3 regions of the Streptomyces sp. WMMC500 genome follow, and region 2 is predicted to be linked to each of the others. Evidence: riboswitches for the same ligand, from Rfam matches in the RefSeq annotation. Region 2 holds a riboswitch; each other region holds the start of a gene.
The links. Region 2 has a riboswitch for cyclic di-AMP ahead of O7599_RS16325 (M23 family metallopeptidase). Riboswitches for the same ligand answer to the same signal wherever they lie in the genome.
Positions count from the first base shown of each region.

Region 1: linked by a shared signal. The riboswitch ahead of O7599_RS25350 (transglycosylase family protein) and the one ahead of O7599_RS16325 (M23 family metallopeptidase) in region 2 are both predicted to bind cyclic di-AMP.
Region 3: linked by a shared signal. The riboswitch ahead of O7599_RS12910 (M23 family metallopeptidase) and the one ahead of O7599_RS16325 (M23 family metallopeptidase) in region 2 are both predicted to bind cyclic di-AMP.

Region 1 is NZ_CP114905.1:5,866,652-5,871,424, forward strand. It holds gene O7599_RS25340 (cytochrome P450) at 1-531, shown strand, start outside; gene O7599_RS25345 (transglycosylase family protein) at 630-1,700, shown strand; cyclic di-AMP (ydaO/yuaA leader) riboswitch at 1,862-2,073, shown strand; gene O7599_RS25350 (transglycosylase family protein) at 2,150-2,800, shown strand; gene eno (phosphopyruvate hydratase) at 3,143-4,426, shown strand; gene O7599_RS25360 (septum formation initiator family protein) at 4,537-4,773, shown strand, end outside.
Region 2 is NZ_CP114905.1:3,841,969-3,846,741, forward strand. It holds gene O7599_RS16315 (hypothetical protein) at 1-530, shown strand, start outside; gene O7599_RS16320 (VOC family protein) at 596-961, shown strand; gene O7599_RS16325 (M23 family metallopeptidase) at 1,167-2,339, opposite strand; cyclic di-AMP (ydaO/yuaA leader) riboswitch at 2,351-2,526, opposite strand; gene O7599_RS16330 (PP2C family protein-serine/threonine phosphatase) at 2,750-4,102, opposite strand; gene O7599_RS16335 (cytochrome P450) at 4,346-4,773, opposite strand, start outside.
Region 3 is NZ_CP114905.1:3,122,621-3,127,393, reverse strand. It holds partial or broken gene O7599_RS12925 (IS5/IS1182 family transposase) at 23-413, shown strand; gene O7599_RS12920 (hypothetical protein) at 556-765, shown strand; gene O7599_RS12915 (DUF6228 family protein) at 775-1,215, shown strand; gene O7599_RS12910 (M23 family metallopeptidase) at 1,506-2,294, opposite strand; cyclic di-AMP (ydaO/yuaA leader) riboswitch at 2,303-2,466, opposite strand; gene O7599_RS12905 (SDR family oxidoreductase) at 2,791-4,368, shown strand; gene O7599_RS12900 (response regulator transcription factor) at 4,381-4,773, opposite strand, start outside.

The DNA.
Region 1 (4,773 bases), 2.0 Mb from region 2:
GCCGCCATGGCGTTCATCCTGCTGTTCGCCGGCTTCGAGACCACCGTCAACCTCATCGGCAACGGCACCTACGCCCTCCTCACCCATCCCGCCCAGCGCGCCCTGCTGGCCGCCGAGCCCGCGCTGCTGCCCACGGCCGTGGAGGAACTCCTGCGCTACGACGGCCCGGTGGAGCTGGCGACGTGGCGGTACGCCACCGAGCCGCTGGAGATCGGCGGGCAGCGCGTCGCCGTGGGCGACCCCGTGCTCGTCGTGCTGGCCGCCGCCGACCGCGACCCCGCCCGGTTCGCCGACCCCGACACCCTGGACCTGTCCCGCCGTGACAACCCCCACCTCGGCTACGGCCACGGCATCCACTACTGCCTCGGCGCCCCCCTCGCCCGCCTGGAGGCGCAGACCGCCCTGGGCACCCTGCTGCGCCGCCTTCCCGACCTGCGGCTGGCCGGCGAGACGTCCGAACTGCGGTGGCGCGGCGGGCTCATCATGCGCGGTCTACGGACGCTGCCGGTGCGCTTCGACCCTTCTCTGTGATCTGCCCGTGACTCTCAGGCGATCAACTTGTGATCGGAGGTACTTCGGTATTAAGTTCTGCCACTGGCTCGAACACACAGGGAACGAAAGGCACTCGCATGCGCTCGGGTAACGGACGCCACCGACGTCCCCGCCAGGCCCCCGCGTTCGTCGTCGCCGCCGGTGCGACCGGGGCGGGTCTCGCCCTGCCGCTGCTGGGGGCGAGCGGCGCGAGCGCCGCCGACGCCGGTACGTGGGACCGGGTCGCCGAGTGCGAGAGCGGCGGGCTGTGGAGCGCCGACGAGGGCAACGGGTACTACGGCGGCCTGCAGTTGACGATGGACATGTGGCAGGAGTACGGCGGCGAGGAGTTCGCCTCGCAGCCCGACTTCGCCAGCCGGGCGCAGCAGATCACGGTCGCCGAGCGCATCCTCGCCGGCATGGGCGCCGACAGGGCGTGGCCGGAGTGCGCCGAGGACGCCGGGCTGGACGGCGACGACGCGGTGCCGGAGGTCGACCCCGGCGCCGAGCTGCCGCTGCCCCCCACGGCGCCGCCCACCCTCGCCCCCGACCCGGGCGCCACGGACGGCTCCCAGGGCGGGGAGAAGGACGGGGACCGGCGTACGGACCGCGAGGACAAGCGCGACGCCGAGGACGGCGACCGCGACGCCGAGAAGGGCACCGAGGGCGGCGGCAAGCACCGCGGCACCCAGGACCCGGACGAGCGCGACGGCGGGTCCGGCGAGTCGGCCGGCCGGGACTCCGACACCACCGGCGCCTCCGAGGGCACCGGCCGGCACCGCGCCCCGGACGCCTCCGCGACCCCCACGCCGTCCGACACCCCGCCCTCCGCCCCCGAGGCCCCGCGCGAGGCCGTCGAGACCCCCGGCAGCTCCCAGTCGCCCGACGCGAGCGAGGTGCCCGACACCGGCCGCGAGTGGATCGCGGAGATCCCCGGCGACGACACGGGGCAGCGAAGCGGGAACCGCGGGAGCGACGGATCCGGCGGCGAAGCCGCGGCGGGCGAGGGCAGTTATACCGTCCGACCGGGTGACACCCTCTCGGATATCGCCTCGGAGCATTCACTGGCGGGCGGATGGTCCGAATTGTACGACGGCAACAAGAACTCCCTCGGTGCGGACCCCGACAACATCAAGCCTGGTCAGGAACTCGAATTGAGCGGGAACTGAACGGTCGGCGGGTGAAGTCGGCGCGGATTAGTCATATTTGACGTAATCGGCTGACCGGGCTACCTGACGGACGGAAAACCGGGCGCGGCGCTTTCCGGGGTCTTTGAATCGCACACGCCTATGTGCTTACCGTCACATCGCTCGCCAACGCGAGCCCCGGTGATCGCCTCACGCCGAATCCTGTCGGCGTTCACCCGGGCCACCTGTGCATGAAGCACCGCTGACAGGAGCGGGGGACCCACGGTAAGCGCCGCTCCGGTCCAACGAGAAGGCGGACCGGACGGCTTGGGGTCAAGCCGCACGCTCGACGTACGGCCGGGCACTCACAGCCCGCACCCGACAGCTCACCTCGCAGGCGTCGGTGAGAAAAGAGCATCATGCTTCTTCCTGCCGGAACGGGTAAGCACCGCCGCCCCGCCGCAGAGGCACGCCTGGGCACACACTCCCGCATGGCCGTTCTCGTGGGCGCCACGGGAACCGCGATCGGGCTGCCCGTGCTGGGCCCTCAGCACGCTGCCGCGGAGCCCATCGATACGTGGGAACGGGTGGCCGCCTGCGAGTCCGGAGGAGAGTGGGCGACGAATACCGGGAACGGCTATTTCGGCGGTGTCCAGTTCTCCCAGTCGAGCTGGGAGGCCGCCGGCGGCCGCAGCTACGCCCCGCGCGCCGACCTGGCGTCGAAGCAGCAGCAGATCGCCGTGGCCGAGCGGCTGCTGTCCATGCAGGGCCCGGGCGCGTGGCCCGCCTGCGGCTCTCGCGCGGGCCTGGCCGCCGGCGGCCCGCCCGCCGGGCAGCTCGCGCCGGCGCCACAGGAGGCGCAACCGCAGACCCAGCCGGAGACGGCCCCGCAGGCGCAGGAGCAGGCGCCGCAGGAGGCCCCGCAGGGCACCGGGGCCCGCGGCGCCGGCGAGCAGACGCAGCCGGAGTCCCGCACCGTCTTCCGCGGCTTCTACTACGAGGTCCGCGAGGGCGACACCCTCGACGACATCGCCCGGCGGCACGGCGGGGAGAGCTGGCGGCAGTTGTACGAGGACAACAAGTCCGTCATCGGCGGGGACCCGGACCTCATCCGGCCGGGCCAGAAGCTGAAGGTGAGCTAGCCGGGGGCGCGGGCCGCCGCACCGGACCGAGACCGGCCGGCCCGCCCGCGCCCCGTACCGCCGCACCCGTCGCCCCGTACGCCGCCGGGGCACGGTGCGGCGCGGCGTGGCCGTCCCGGCCCGTCCGGTGCGCCGGCCGGGACGGCCACGCCGCACACCGCCGGCCCCGGTGACCCCGGGCCCGGCTCCGGAACCCTCCCTGCACTCTCGCGTCCTCTCCCGGCCTTTCCGGGCGCGAACCGTCTCGTACCGCGGAATGCGGCCGGGTACGCGCCGGGGCCGTCACCCGGGGCGGCTAGGCTCAGGGCGGAACCCGTAGCGAATCCCTCCGAAGGAGACACCGTGCCGTCCATCGACGTCGTCGTAGCCCGAGAGATTCTCGACTCCCGCGGCAACCCCACGGTCGAGGTCGAGGTCGGCCTCGACGACGGCAGCACCGGCCGTGCTGCCGTACCGTCCGGCGCCTCCACCGGCGCCTTCGAGGCCCTGGAGCTGAGGGACGGGGACAAGGCCCGCTACGGCGGGAAGGGCGTCGAGAAGGCCGTGCTCGCCGTCATCGAGCAGATCGGCCCCGAGCTCGTCGGCTACGACGCCACCGAGCAGCGCCTCATCGACCAGGCGATGTTCGACCTCGACGCCACCCCCGACAAGTCGTCGCTGGGCGCCAACGCCATCCTCGGCGTCTCGCTCGCCGTCGCGCACGCCGCCTCCGAGGCTTCCGACCTGCCGCTGTTCCGCTACCTCGGCGGCCCCAACGCGCACGTGCTGCCCGTGCCGATGATGAACATCCTCAACGGCGGCAGCCACGCGGACTCCAACGTCGACATCCAGGAGTTCATGATCGCGCCGATCGGCGCCGAGTCGTTCTCCGAGGCCGTACGCTGCGGCGCGGAGATCTACCACCAGCTCAAGGCCGTCCTCAAGGAGCGCGGCCTGTCCACGGGCCTCGGCGACGAGGGCGGCTTCGCGCCGAACCTCGACTCCAACCGGGACGCGCTGGACCTCATCGTCGAGGCGATCCAGAAGGCCGGCTACACCGCGGGCCAGGACGTCGCCCTCGCGCTCGACGTCGCCGCCTCGGAGTTCTACAAGGACGGCGCCTACGTCTTCGAGGGCAAGAGCCGCTCCGCCGCCGAGATGACCGAGTACTACGAGCAGCTCGTCGCGGACTACCCGCTGGTGTCCATCGAGGACCCGCTGTTCGAGGACGACTGGGCCGGCTGGCACGTGCTGACCGAGCGCCTCGGCGACAAGGTCCAGATCGTCGGCGACGACCTCTTCGTCACCAACCCCGAGCGGCTGCAGCGCGGCATCGACGAGAACGCGGCGAACGCGCTGCTGGTCAAGGTCAACCAGATCGGGTCGCTCACCGAGACCCTGGACGCCGTCGAGCTGGCCCAGCGCAGCGGCTTCAAGTGCATGATGTCCCACCGCTCCGGCGAGACCGAGGACGTCACCATCGCCGACCTGGCCGTCGCCACCAACTGCGGCCAGATCAAGACCGGCGCCCCCGCCCGCTCCGAGCGGGTCGCCAAGTACAACCAGCTCCTGCGCATCGAGGAGATCCTCGACGACGCAGCCGAGTACGCGGGCCGCAGCGCCTTCCCCCGCTACAAGAACGGCTGACCGGGCCGACCCGTACGACATCGGCGTCGGACGCACCCGGCCCCGGCCGCACCGCGTAAGGTGCGACCGGGGCCGACCACCGCACGCCGCCCGGGGAGGACGCGACGCACATGGCCAGGGAGCGCTTCTCCACCACCACCCGGCTCAAGCTGCTCGGCGAGCAGGCCGTCAGCCGGGTCTCGGAGCGCGTCTACCGCGCGCGCCCGCCGCGGCGCAGCCGGCTGACGGGGCGGGCCGCGGTGCTCGCGCTCGTCGTCTGCTCGCTGGTGGTGGCGCTCGCGTACCCGCTGCGCCAGTACATCGCCCAGCGCGCCGAGATCGCCGAGCTGGAGCGGGAGAAGGCGCAG
Region 2 (4,773 bases):
CCGTGGAGTCGGCGTTGACGCGGCGGCCGTGGGGTCCCGGTGGTGAGCTGCCGCGGCGGTGGCGGGAGCAGGTGACCGATCTGCATGCGGTGTCCGAAGCCGTTGCCGGGGCCGGGCAGCGGCGGGGTGTGGTCGCGGCGCGGCGGCGGCTGGCGCTCGTCGACCCTCGGTCCGGGTCGCCCGCGGAGACGGTGGCGCGGCTGCGGATGTACGACGCCGGGTTGCGGCCGCTCAGCCAGGTGCCCTTCACCGCGCCCAACGGCCGGCGGATACGGGTGGACTTCTTCTTCCCGGTGGCGGGGCTCGTCGTGGAGATCGAGGGGTACGGCTTCCACGGCAGCCGGTCCGCTCATCTGGCCGACGTCGAGCGCTTCAACGACCTGGGGCGCTGTCCCGACGTCCGGCGGATGCTGCGGTTCGCCGCGAGCGACGTCTTCGAGCGGCCCCAGCGGATGCTCCACACGATCCGCGCCGCCCTGGGCGAGATCGCCGCCGGGGGCAGTACGTCCACCGGCGCTGCTGCCGCGTGAGCCGCTGAGCCGGGCGCGGCACGGCGTCTCACGGGGTTTTCAGGGCCGCGTGGCAGGGTGGCGCCATGGACGCCTACGTCAGGAACATCGTGCTCGACTGCGCCGACGCCCGCGAGCTTGCCGACTTCTACACGCGGTTGCTCGGCATGCGGGTCATTCGCGACGACTGGATGGTGATCGCCAAGGACGAGGACAGCTTTCCACGGCTGGCATTCGAGGAGGTGCCGGGCTACCGGCCGCCGCTCTGGCCCGACTTCGAGCGCGCGTATCCCCAGCAGATGCACATCTGCTTCGGCGTCGACGACTCGGCCGCGGCGGGCGAGCTGGCGCTGCGGCTCGGGGCCACGCGGCTCTCCGAAGAAGGCGGGAGCTGCCCGGTGTTCGCCGACCCGGCCGGGCATCCGTTCTGTCTCTGCGGTCCCGGGGAGTAGGTCCCGGGAAAAGGCCGACGGCCCTGGTGTCGGGGGGTCGGCCACCAGGGCCGCCGGCGGTCTCGGTGCGCGCCCGGACGCCACGGGGGAAGGTGCGTACGGGCACGCCGGAGACGTGGGGAAGGGGTTTATGGGGGCTTGCGGTCCGTCGGGCGGGCGGGGTGATCCCGGCCCGCAAGGCCGGGCTGCCGGGCCCGCCGCCCGGTCAGACCGGGGCGCCGTTGTTGCGCAGCCAGGCGAGCGGGTCCACTGCGTCCCCGCCGCCGGGTCGGACCTCCAGGTGCAGGTGCGGGCCGGTGACGTTGCCCGTGGCGCCCACGCGCCCGATGACGTCGGCGGTCGTGACCTCGCCGGAGGACTGGATGATGGAGGACAGGTGGCAGTACCAGATCTCGGTGCCGTCCTCGAGCGTGAGGACGATGCGGTAGCCGTACGAGCCGGCCCAGCCGGCCTCGGTGATGGTGCCGCCGTGCACGGCCTTGACCGGGGTGCCGGTGGAGGCGGCGAAGTCCTGGCCCGTGTGGCCCGCGGCCCACATGTCGCCGGACTCGCCGAACGTCGAGGTGAGGGTGTAGTTGGCGAGGGGGGCGACGTAGCTCGCGGCGAGCTTGGCGAGGCGCTCGGCCTCCGCCTTGCGGCGGGCCTCCTCTTCCGCCTTGCGGCGGCGCTCCTCCTCGATACGGCGCTGGCGCTCCTCTTCCGCCGCCTTCGCCTCGGCGGCCTCCTCGGCCGCCTGCTTGGCGGCCTCGGCCTCGGCGGCGGCGCGGGCCGCAGCGTCGGCCTCCGCCTGCTGCTGGTCGGCCTGCTGAAGGATGCGCGCCCGCAGGGCCTCGCCGGAGTCGGCGGCCGGGGTCGCGGTGCCGGAGCCGGTGTCGCTGGCGTAGCTGACCTGGGTGAGCGGTGCGGTGGTGACGACGGTGTCGTCGGAGACGGGCTCTTCCTTGCTCGGTATCAGCTCGCCGACGCCCGGCAGGCTCTCCGCGTCCGGGAGTTGGGCGCTGATCTCGCTCGTGACGGCGTCGACCTGGTCGGGCATGGATATCGCGACCGGCGGCTTCTCCTGCGCCGTGGCCATGCTGCCCGCGCCGACGGCGGCGAAGACGCCTACGCCGAGTACGGCGCCGCTGCGCGCCATGCTGCCGCCGCGCTGCCGGGGGAGGCGCCGGCGGCCGCGGGAGGGAAGGCCGTCCTCGGGGAAGACTTCGTCGACCGGCTCTTCGGCGGCGTAGACCGGTTCTCCGGCGGCGTAGACCGGCTCTTCGGCGGCGTAGCCGACCGGCGCGTATCCCTCGGGGGCGCTGCCGGCGGGCGCATAGCCGTCGTAGCCGTAATCGTCATAGCCATGGCCGTAGCCAGGCCCAGGCCTGTAGGACGCCACGAAGGCGTACTCCTTTCCTTCCTTCTCGCCTACCGGGTTAGCTGACGGGTTCGGAGCAGGAAGGTCTCCTACGGGCCGCCTCCTCGCGGAGGTTGGCCCGATTCACCCCAAGGTGGTGGTTCCCCGGTTCCCTAGGTGTTGCCGTTGCTGCAGTTGTTTCGCGTGCGGGATTCGGCGACGGCGCACGGTGCCGCCTCTTGCGGCGGCAGTGACGACCGCGCTGCGTTACCGCACGCTAGCGGACGACGGCGTTCGATTCCAAGTCGTTCCCGTTATTCAGTTGTGCTTTGCCGCGGACGATCCGGGCATGTACCAGCGGAAACGGACAACTTGACGCGCCGGCTACACGGAGTGAGGTCCGGTCGTTAGCTGATCGTGCATCAGTTGTTATGCGGAGGGGCGCTGTTCCACTACGGAGCGTGTGCATGCGAGGGCGGGGCCGGCGGCGTGCCGGACGGGGTACGGGAGCGGGCGAGGGAGAACAGCGCCATGTCGTCCGCGACCCGTCCGCCGGTGTAGCGGGTCACGTCGTCCAGGAGAGTGTCCAGCACCTCATGCGGGCCGTCGAAGACCTGACCGCCCAGCCGGGTCAGCGGGTCGTAGAAGACGCCCGCCTTGTTCCGCGCCTCCGTCACGCCGTCGGTGAACAGGACGAGGGCGGAGCCCGGCGGGAACGGCACCTCCAGCAGCTCGTCCGGCCACGTGCCCAGTTCGCCCATGCCCAGCGGCAGCGCGTGCTCGCGCGGGTGCAGCATGCGCGCCGCGCCGTCGGCACCCAGCAGCATGGGTGCCGGATGGCCGCGGTTGAGCAGCCGCAGCCTGCCGCAGTCGCGGTCGACCTGCGCCAGCACCGCCGTCGTGAACCCCTCCACCCGGTCGAGACCGCTGCGCCCCGTCTCCTGGCGCTGCAGCGCGCGCTCCAGCCGCCGCGCCACCCCGGCGAGCCCCGGCTCCTCCTCGGCCGCCTCCCGGAAGGCGCCGATGACGACGGCCACGGACTCCACCGCCTCCAGCCCCTTGCCGCGTACGTCGCCGACGATGCAGCGCACGCCGTACGGGCTCTCCTGCACGGCGTAGAGGTCCCCGCCGATCCGGGCGTCGGCGTCGGCGGCCCGGTAGCGGGCGGCGACCAGAAGGGGGCCGAAGCCGGCCGGCGGGTTCGGCAGCACGGCGCGCTGGGCGGCGACGGCGACGTGGCGGGCGGAGGTCAGCCGCCGGTAGTTGCGCATGATCAGGACGTTCATGCCGATGGCCAGGCCGCCGATCACGCACTGCGAGATCATCTCGATGATGGACTCGCTGTAGTCCGCCGTGCCGTTGCCGATCTCCAGCACGACGTTGACGATGATCGCGATCACGGCGGTGAGCACGGTCGCGCGCAGCGACAGCAGCCCCGCGGCGACCAGCGGCGCGGACTCGAAGAACGGGGACGAGGTCAGGCCCTCCGGCGTGACCCAGTAGAACACCGCACCGATGAGGATCAGCATCGCCGGCAGCCAGCGCAGCGCCCATCCCACGCGCCGCTCGCCGGTGCTGGCCACGTCGGCCCGCGAGGGCGGCCGGGCCGGCAGCTCCAGCGCCGGGCTGTCGTCGCGGTCGGCGGGGCCTTCGGCGTACGGGCCGGCCTTCTTCCGGAACAGGCGGCGCCCGCCCCCGTCCGTACCGCCGCTGCCCCGCCGGTCGCCGCGCCGCCGGCCGCCGCCACGCCGGTCGCCGCCCAGCCGGTCGCCGCCCTGCCCGCCGTCCTCCCGCACCGGCTGCACCTGCCCTCTCCTGCGCTTGCCTTCCTGCGCTGCCCTTCCTGTGCGGCCGACACGCGGGCCCTTGCCGTCGTCCCCTCAGGTTTCCGCGTCCCGGGCAGGACGGCGACCGGGCGGGGCCAGGCGGGTTACGGACCGGGTGACGGGCGGGAGCCCAGGCTGGGGACGGAGGGGAGACGGAAGGAGGACGGCGGGCAGGGCAGAGGCACGACCGGCGGACACCGGCCCTGCCCCCGGCCCCCGGCGTCAGACGAGCCGTACGGGGAAGGACTCCAGGTCGTTCTGCGTCAGCACCGGCAGGTTACGGATCTCCGCCAACGGCACCGCCGGCCGCAGCTCCGGGAACCGGGCGAAGAGCGCCGGCAGCGCCACCGCCGCCTCCAGCCGCGACAGCGCCGCGCCGGGACAGATGTGCGGCCCGTGCCCGAAGGTCATGTGCCGGATCGGCGTCGCCCGGGTCACGTCGAAGGCGTCCACGTCCGCCCCGTGGTGCCCGGCGTCGCGCCCGATCGCGCGGTACGAGATGACGACGCCCTCGCCCTTCTCGATCACCGTGCCGGCGATCTCGATGTCCTCCGTCGCGAACCGCATCAGCAGGTGGGTCACGGGCGGGTCGTAGCGCAGCGCCTCCTCGATCGCCGTCTCCCACGTCACCTTCCCCTCCCGGACCATGC
Region 3 (4,773 bases), 720 kb from region 2:
GTCGAGCCCGGAGGCCGGGCCGCTGCGGGGAATCGTGTCGGATGTGCTGTGGGGTGCGGATCGAACCGCTGCTGCCACGGCGGGAGCGCCGATTTCGCCATCCAGGCCGTAGACCGATACGGGACCGGAAGGTGCTGTGCGGGATCCCCTCTGTGCTGTTCAGCGACATTCCCCGGGAACGTCTGCCGCGGGCTCCTCGCGGAGCTGAATGCTGCCGCACGATGGACTGGTCGCGGGCGGTGGTGGATAGCAGCCAAATTCGGCCCCTCAAAGGTGGAGCCACACCGGGCCGTCGCCGGTCGACCGGGGCCGGACCGGGGCCAAGCGCCACCCTGATCACCGACGGGCACGGCACCCCACTTGCGGTTGCCCTCATCGGCGGCCACCACAACGACGTCACCGAGCTGCTGCCACGGCAGCGGGGTCGCGGTGCTCGCGGCGGAGTACGCGGCGGTGCGCTGCTACACCGCCGCTTCCGGGGAGCGGACGGGAGGTTTGGCAGAAGCTCCATGCGGACCCGAAGAGGCTGGCGAAGTTCAAGGCGACTGCCGGGCAGTGCAGGAAGATCGCCACTCAGCACGGAAAGAAGTCGGTGACGATGGCGAAGACGCGCGCGTCGATCTCGTCCTGGGTGGTGGCGTCGGCGATGCGCTCGGTCTGGCGATCGGGGCGATGCCGTCGTGGTCCCAGGTGAGCGTGACCTCAGCGGCTACGTCCGATGCGGCCCAGCCGGCAGCACGACGGCTGCCGAACCCGGTCTTCTAACCTGATCGCGTGATCGACTACGACGATTCAGGCCGCCCCGTGGTCCAGGTGGGGGACTCCGGGCCGGCACGCCTGCTCCTCTCGGAGCCAACCCGGCGGTACGAGGACGAACTGACACTCGACTTCCTCATCAGGGCCCGCGGACCCTGGGGAAGTGTCGAGACCACGGTGGAGACCTGGGACGGCGACGGTCTCGACACCTTCCTCGCCTCACTTGCCGAGGACTTCCGGGGCTGGAAGGGAGCGCGCACGTGGCACTCCCTCTGCTACGACCTGACTCTCTCGGCGGAACACCACGCTGGTGGCCACGTCAGACTGACCTGGGGGATCCACGACCGGGCACCCTCGGAGGAATGGCAGTTCGAGACCACCACGGTGCACGCAGCGGGGGAGGGCATGCGCAACCTCACCGCCGAGATCAACACGTTCATCACGAGCGTCGCCGAGTAGCTGAACGATTCCGGATCGCCACGCACCCAACCACCTGAGATGACGACTTGTTCGGCGCTCTCCTCCTGCGCACCGCAGGACTGCACGGCCACGTGAGCAGTCACGACTTCGTCGCCGTGCCTGCCCGTGCGCGGCCCAACCGAACTGCTGGCCACGGCCAACTCGGCCCGTGGCCGTGCGCATCCGGGACCTGCAGCGCCGGGGGGTTCTGGGGCGGCTGGGACACTGCGGCTGATCGGCCGTGTGCCCCGGCCGGGGGTGGACGGGGCACACGGGGCGGGTGGTGGGGGTCAGGCGGGGTTCGAGACGGTCACGCCGTGGTTTTTCAGCCAGGCGACCGGGTCTTTCGCCGAGCCGTACTCCGGTGTCGTGCGGACCTCGAAGTGCAGGTGCGGGCCCGTGACGTTGCCGGTGGCGCCGGACTTGGCGATGGCCTCGCCCATGCCCGTGGTGGCGCCCACGGAGACGTCGATCTGGGAGAGGTGGGCGTAGTGGGTGTAGTCCTGGTCGCCGTGCTTGATGACGATCTGGTAGCCGAAGGACTCGTCCCAGCCGGCCTCGACGACGGTTCCCTTGGCCGCGGCCTTGACCGTCGTGCCCACGGGCACCGACCAGTCCTGGCCGGTGTGGCCGTTCTCCCAGTGCGCGCCGGACGCCTCGTAGCCCGCCGTCGGGGTGCTGCCGTCGACGGGCATGACGGCGGTCGGCTCGTCCGCGGCGGTGTCGGTGCCGTACGAGGCGTTGTCGGCGTCGGTGGCGGATCCGCCGGCTGAGCCGGCGGCGGGGCCGTCGAGGGAGAGTTCCATGCCGGGGGCGATCAGGTCCGGGTCGTCGCCGATGACGGATCTGTTGTTCTCGTACAGCGTCTTCCAGCCGCCGTCGACGTCCTGCTCCGCTGCTATGACGGAGAGGGTGTCGCCCGAGGCGACGATGTACGTGGTGTCTTCCCCGGCGAAGGCGGTGGACGCGCCGATGACGGGCAGCGCGAGGGTGGCGCCCGCCGCCGAGGCGCGGGTGGCGAGCTTGCGGGCGCCGCTGGGGGCGCGGCGCGCTCGGTGGCGGCCGTGAGGTGATGACATCTGACGGGCCTCTTTCTCCGGACGCCTGCGAGGTGAGCTGTCGGGTTCGGGCTGGAGATGCCCGGCCGCCGGCTTCGGCGGGCCTCACCCCGAGCCGTCCTGAGGGACGGCGTGGTCCGGCGGTGGCCGGACCCGTGGGTCCCCCGCTCCTGCCCGGCGGTGAGAGCTGATGGCAGGGCCCGCGGCGCCGGGGGCAGGATTCGGCGGTCCGGCGCGCAGCGGATGTTCGCCTCTCGAACGGGCAGCACGCTAGGGGGATCGTGTGTTCGATGACAAGGTTGTCGCGCGTTCTCGCGGAATAATTGACTCCGCGTCGCGGGGAGTTGACCTGGCGCAGCCGCCGGACCCGGGCAAGCGCTGATTTGCCCCCTCCGCTCTGACAAAGAGCACTGCGCGTCATGATCGGCCGACATGACTGGCTCCCATAGGAAGGCCCCGGGTCCCCCGGAAGACCCGTGCGGTCGCGCGGCACCCCGGCCGCCGTGACCATGGAGTGGTGTCGAGCCCTCGTCCTGACGGCCGTGAGCGTCAGCCTGCCCGGGCCCCGCTGACCTGCCTGGTCACCGGGGCGTCCGGGTACCTCGGCGGGCGTCTGGTGCCGGAGCTGCTGGAGGCCGGCCACCGCGTGCGGTGTCTGGCCCGTTCACCCGACAAGCTCCGCGACCACCCCTGGGCCGGCGAAGCCGAGGTCGTGCGCGGGGACGTCACGGACGAGGAGTCGACGGCGGCGGCGATGCGCGGGATCGACGTCGCGTACTACCTGGTGCACGCCCTCGGCTCCGGTGCCGGGTTCGAGGAGACCGACCGGCGCGCCGCGCATGTCTTCGCCCGGCAGGCGCACGCCGCGGGCGTGCGCCGGATCGTGTACCTCGGCGGGCTCACGCCCCGGGGCGTACCGGAGCGGGAGCTCTCCCCGCACCTGCGTTCCCGCGCCGAGGTCGGGCGGATCTTCCTGGACGGGCCCGTGCCCGCCACCGTGCTGCGGGCGGCCATCGTGATCGGTTCCGGGTCGGCCTCGTTCGAGATGCTGCGCTATCTGACCGAGCGGTTGCCGGTCATGGTCACCCCCAGATGGGTGCACACCCGCATCCAGCCCATCGGCGTCCGCGACGTGCTGCGCTATCTGGTCGGCTCCGCCACCATGCCGCGGGACGTGGACCGGGCCTTCGACATCGGCGGTCCCGACATCGTGAGCTACCGGCAGATGATGAGCAGGTACGCCGAGACGGCCGGGCTGCGGAAGCGGCTCGTCGTGCCGGTGCCGGTGCTCACGCCGGGGTTGTCCAGCCACTGGATCGGGCTCGTCACCCCCGTGCCCGCCGCCATCGCCCGGCCCCTCACGGAGTCGCTGCGCCACGAGGTCGTCTGCCAGGAGCACGACATCGCCCGGTACGTGCCCGACCTCCCCGGCCGGCCGCTGTCCTTCGACGAGGCGCTGGCCCTGGCGCTGCGCCGGGTGGGCGAAGCCCGCGTGCCCACCCGCTGGTCGTCCGCCGCCGTGCCCGGCGCCCCCAGCGACCCGCTGCCCACCGACCCCGACTGGGCGGGCGGCAGCCTGTACGAGGACGACCGGCAGCTTTCCGTCGGCGTGTCCCCGGAACGGCTGTGGAAGGTGATCGAGGGCATCGGCGGCGAGAACGGCTGGTACTCCTTCCCCCTCGCCTGGGCGGTCAGGGGCCGGCTCGACCGGTTCGCCGGCGGCGTCGGCCTGCGCCGCGGCCGGCGCGACGCCGAGCGGCTGCGGGTCGGCGACTCGCTGGACTTCTGGCGCGTCGAGGAGATCGAGCCCGGGCACCTGCTGCGGCTCCGGGCGGAGATGCGGATGCCGGGGCTGGCGTGGCTGGAGATGTACGCCGAGCAGGACGTCGACGGACGCACCCGCTACCGGCAGCGCGCGCTGTTCCACCCCCGCGGGCTACTCGGCCACGCCTACTGGTGGTCGGTGTTCCCGTTCCACAACATCGTCTTCGGCGGCATGGCCCGCAACATCACCCGGGCCGCGGGCGGTGCCCAGGGCGGTGACCCGAGCGGTGCCGCGGGCGCCCGGCCGGCCGCCGGGGCCCGGGCCCGGTGAGGCCCGTGCCACTCAGGTCACCAGCCCCTGGCGGTACGCGTAGACCACGGCCTGGACGCGGTCCCGCAGATCGAGTTTCGTGAGGATGCGGGACACGAACGTCTTCACCGTCTCGTGGCTGAGCTGCAGTTCCGCGGCGATCTCGCCGTTGGACAGGCCGTTCGCGATGAGGCGGAGGACTTCCAGCTCGCGCGGCGTCAGCGGCACGTCCCGCGGGGCGCCGTCCGCCGGGCGGATGCGGGCCGCGTAGCGGCCGACGAGCTGACGGGTCACCTCGGGGTCCAGCAGGGCCGCGCCGGTGGCCACCGTGCGGATGCCGTGCAGGAGTTGGGCCGGCGGCGCGTCCTTCAGCAGGAAGCCGGCGGCGCCGGCGCGCAGCGCCTCGTACACGTACTTGTCCAGGTT